2 regions of the Bacillus sp. M5A3_1b genome follow, and region 1 is predicted to be linked to the other one. Evidence: riboswitches for the same ligand, from Rfam matches in the RefSeq annotation. Region 1 holds a riboswitch; the other holds the start of a gene.
The links. Region 1 has a riboswitch for S-adenosylmethionine ahead of ACLBWW_RS17895 (hypothetical protein). Riboswitches for the same ligand answer to the same signal wherever they lie in the genome.
Positions count from the first base shown of each region.

Region 2: another riboswitch for S-adenosylmethionine. It lies ahead of ACLBWW_RS24805 (methionine ABC transporter ATP-binding protein); the one in region 1 lies ahead of ACLBWW_RS17895 (hypothetical protein).

Region 1 covers NZ_JBKEZY010000006.1:116,179-118,383, forward strand. The annotation lists gene ACLBWW_RS17885 (ECF transporter S component) at 1-563, shown strand, start outside; gene ACLBWW_RS17890 (hypothetical protein) at 732-923, opposite strand; SAM riboswitch class I at 1,046-1,144, shown strand; gene ACLBWW_RS17895 (hypothetical protein) at 1,185-1,502, shown strand; gene ACLBWW_RS17900 (SWIM zinc finger family protein) at 1,756-2,145, shown strand; gene ACLBWW_RS17905 (NAD(P)H-dependent oxidoreductase) at 2,169-2,205, shown strand, end outside.
Region 2 covers NZ_JBKEZY010000012.1:25,495-27,699, reverse strand. The annotation lists gene ACLBWW_RS24810 (methionine ABC transporter permease) at 1-171, opposite strand, end outside; gene ACLBWW_RS24805 (methionine ABC transporter ATP-binding protein) at 161-1,180, opposite strand; SAM riboswitch class I at 1,304-1,409, opposite strand; gene ACLBWW_RS24800 (cysteine hydrolase family protein) at 1,807-2,205, shown strand, end outside.

The DNA of each region.
Region 1 (2,205 bases):
ATATCCGTTTTGAAAGGAAGGTGTTTGTTTCACGTGAAATTGTTCTCGTTGCCGTGTTAGCGGCAATTGCAGCAGTTAGCCGTGTACCGTTTTCTCTTTTACCAAGTGTACAACCGACTTCTTTTGTTATTATCGTTTCTGCAATTGTGTTTGGAAGCGAAACTGGATTTATGATCGGGGCAACAGCGGCGATTGTGTCTAACATCTTTTTAGGGCAAGGTCCGTGGACGCCGTGGCAAATGTTTTCATGGGGTATGATTGGTTTTATAGCAGGCTTACTTCGTAATACGTTTTTAATGAAAAAGTTATGGGGGAGACTACTATACGGGTTCTTCGTGGGCTTTTTATTTGGCTGGATCATGAATTTCTGGGGGCTTCTCGGTTTTATACGTGAAGCAACGTGGGAAACAGTCATTTCGTATTATATCGCAAGTTTTTATTTCGATTTGAGCCATGCAATTTCAAATGTTGTGTTCTTACTATTATTTAGTACGTCTTGGATTACGATTCTTACGAGATTTAAAAAGAAATACGGCATATTAGATAAGCATAACATGGTATAGAAAAGCATACTCATATAAGGTAGGGTCGCGACTTACATATTCGTTTGCCTCTTTCATGCTTCTTACATATTGTAAGGAGCATTTTTCTGTATATTTTTTAATTATAACGGTAATAATTATGAAGTATGCCATTTGAAAAAACTTCCCACCTTATGATGGGAAGTTTTTTCAATCTTGTTCTAAAATATGAACCGTGTAATCACAACGTTGAATAGCTTGTTCGATCGCATAAAGTGATTGTTCAATACGAGCGCGATTAAAATCTTTTTCAACAGTCTGTAGCGCTTCTTCTAAACAATGTTTTGCTTCTTGTAATGATTGAAAAGAATTTTGGACATATCCGCGAGCATTTTCGTGCATTTCATAATCCTCCTTGCATATTCATATATGTATAGTATGAACAGTAAGGAACAAAATATAATTTGTTATATTTGTTTGACAATTAGAATGAAATTACGTATAGTAAGAATTAAGTGAATATTTTCTTATCCAGAGAGGTGGAGGGACTGGCCCGATGAAACCCAGCAACCGCGATGCAGGTGCTAATTCCAGCAGAACATATTTGTTCTGGGAGATAAGACGAAGATATATACGTAACTTCTTCTTATCGGAGAGGTTTTTTTGTTGCAAAAAAACCGATTACGAAAATTTATATTAAGAAGAAAGGGGTTGCGAAGTACTGTGACACTCGAAAAATACGTAAAACTGCGTAGTACAGTTTATGAATATATGATAGAGCAAGATAAGCCAATATCATTGTTAGATATTCAAGAACATATCGTTTCGCATCATGAAGGAAAATTCACGAAAAAGATGTTACATCAATTTTATTTATCAAGACTATTAGATGAACTGAAACTGGATGGGAAAATTACATTAGCTGATGAATATCTCTATACTGAAAAAGGGGTATTTTATAAGGCGGGAAAAGGGAGCTAAGCTCTCTTTTTTTGAAGTATGTAGAGTAAAAGACTGCTTAAGCAGCCTGATACAAGGGAATGGTGTTGAGTGTGTAGTGTCAAAGATTGAATGTGCCTGAAAGAGGCACTTCATATCGGCTGCAAATGAAAAGAGACACCTCCGCCGAATAGGTGTCAGTCGTTTTGTCATATAGACTTGCTATTTGACAGTTATTAGAATAACATGCAGGGGTTGTGGAAGTCAAAAGGGAATTAAAGGAAGAGGTGTTGTTATGTACGCTTATTTATTACAGGATATAACGAAATGGATTCCGAAATACATTGTAGATAGAGGATACGAATATTATGAAGATGGACATGTAGAAGATGTTGAAATACACGATAAGAAAATATTTGCTTTCGTTACTGGAAATGCAGGAAATTATGAAGTAATTATTGACCTTGAAGATTTTACAGAAAGTAGCTGCGAGTGTCCTTATGAGAATCTTTGCAAGCATATGGCGGCAGTTGTTTATGATATTCAAGGTGCTGGTGAAAGTACGGTAAAAGAGAAACTGAAAGATTTAGAAAAGGAAGAGTTACTTACAGTATTAAATCGTTTATTACAAAGTTCGAAAAACGTACAAATTGTAGAGAAGATGTTAAAGAAGGGGAAACTTTAACTTATAGAGGGAGTTGTTTTGTAGTGAATGTACTAATTGTATACGCTCATCCTAGTCCTT
Region 2 (2,205 bases), on a different contig from region 1:
AGAAAAGACCCATTTATTTTCTAAAAAGTTCCCTTTTCTCGTTACATATAAAAGTAAACCTAGAGGTATACCAAGAATTGTAGCGAATATAAGGGTTACAATTACCATTAAGAGGGTATCCCCCGTCGCATCTACTATGCGGGGCCAAAATATACTCCAATCAACTCGCATGAGCTTCTACCTCCTTCAGCTGCACTTGCAGTCTTAGATGTTGTAATGCTTTTTGAATTTCTTTCTGCTCACCTTGCAGTTCTACAAGTAGATTTCCAAATAGCACATTTTGAAGTTCAATAATATTTCCGTACAGTACGTTTACATCGACGTTATAGTTTTTCGCGATATATGATAGTACCGGCTGCCCTGTCTCTTCCCCAGTAAATGTTAAGCGATAAATCTGTCCACCATTTTGAATTTTCCCTAGAACACTTTCCGGTAAATGATCATTAATAATGGAGCGTACAAAGTTTTGAGTCGTCTTTGTTTTTGGTTGTGTGAAAACATCAAACAGTTTTCCTTCTTCAATAACCTTTCCCTTCTCCATTACAGCTACACGGTGACAAATTTCTTTCACAACGTGCATTTCATGTGTAATAAGAAGAATTGTTACATTATATTCTCGATTTACTTTCTTTAATAAGTTTAATATCTCTGTCGTTGTTTCTGGATCTAAAGCTGATGTTGCCTCATCACATATAAGGATATCCGGTGATGTTGCAAGTGCTCTTGCAATACCAACACGTTGCTTTTGACCGCCTGATAGTTGCTCTGGATAATAGTTTGCTTTATCTTCTAACCCTACAAACTTCAGCAGTTTATTTACTCTTTCTTTTATCTCATTCTTTGGTACTTTCGCTAATTTTAATGGATAAGCAATATTCCCAAACACTGTTCTTGAATTAAATAAATTAAAACTTTGAAAAATCATCCCGATTCTTTGTCTTAGCTTCCGTAATTCTTTCGTCGATAGTAATGTAATATCTTTATCATCTATTGAAATCGTTCCTGCCGTCGGTCTCTCTAACATATTTACTAAGCGTAACAACGTACTCTTTCCAGCACCACTAAAACCGATAATGCCAAAAATTTCGCCCTTCTCAACTGATAATGTTACGTCTTCCACCGCATGAACAGATTGCCCACCTGATTCATATACTTTACTTACGTTGTTAAAAGAAATCATTTTCTTCCCTCCTATATGCTGTAAAAACTTGAAGTAGAGCTTTCGAGGTAAAATAAAAAGTGCTCTCCTTCTTATCAACCATAAAGATAAGAAGGAGAGCACTTATATGTACTCGGTCACATCTTCTCATCTTCCAAGCCTTTTATAGGCTTGCTGGAGTTAGCACGGTATTAAAAAACCCGTTGCTGAGGTATCGTAGGGCCAGTCCCTCCACCTCTCTGGATAAGAATGTATCGATTTAATTGTCGTTTAATTAATTCTCATTATAGAACTCAGAATAATAAGAGTCAATACATTTTTTAGAAAAATATTAATTATTATTCTATTAAAATTTTCAAATGAAAAAATCACACTACAATAGTGATTTTTAAAGTTATGTAAAATTCTTTTCCTTCATATTTTTTAAAAGGAGAATCCTCTCTATAAAGTGAAACTATAATCAGTGGGGGGGTTTTGTTCATCCCCCACTGATTATCAGCCCTCACCAATCGGACATTTACGGACAGTTGATCTCCCACCTAACTTCTTTGCTCCAGCCGAATTTTGAGGTGGGAGTTTTACTGCCCGTTAATGTCGGATAAATTGAATACCATTATTTGAATATGAAATCGGAGGAAGATAAATATATGAAAACAGCTCTTTTACTCGTTGATATTCAAAATGATTATTTTCCACATGGAAAGATGGAGTTGCGTAATCCAGTAGAAGCAAGCGAATACGCTAGTCAGCTACTACAATTCTTTAGAACGAAAAACGAACCTATTTTTCATATCCAACATGTAGCAATTAAAGATGACGCTACTTTTTTCCTACCCAATACAGAAGGTGTACATATCCATGAAAGCGTACGTCCACTTAGAGAAGAAACTGTTATACTCAAACATTATCCAAATAGTTTTCGCGAAACTGATCTTCTAGAACAATTACAACGTTTAGACATTGAGCACGTCGTCATATGTGGGATGATGACTCATATGTGTATTGATGCTACCGTAAGGGCTGCTTTTGATTTCGGCTTTCCATGT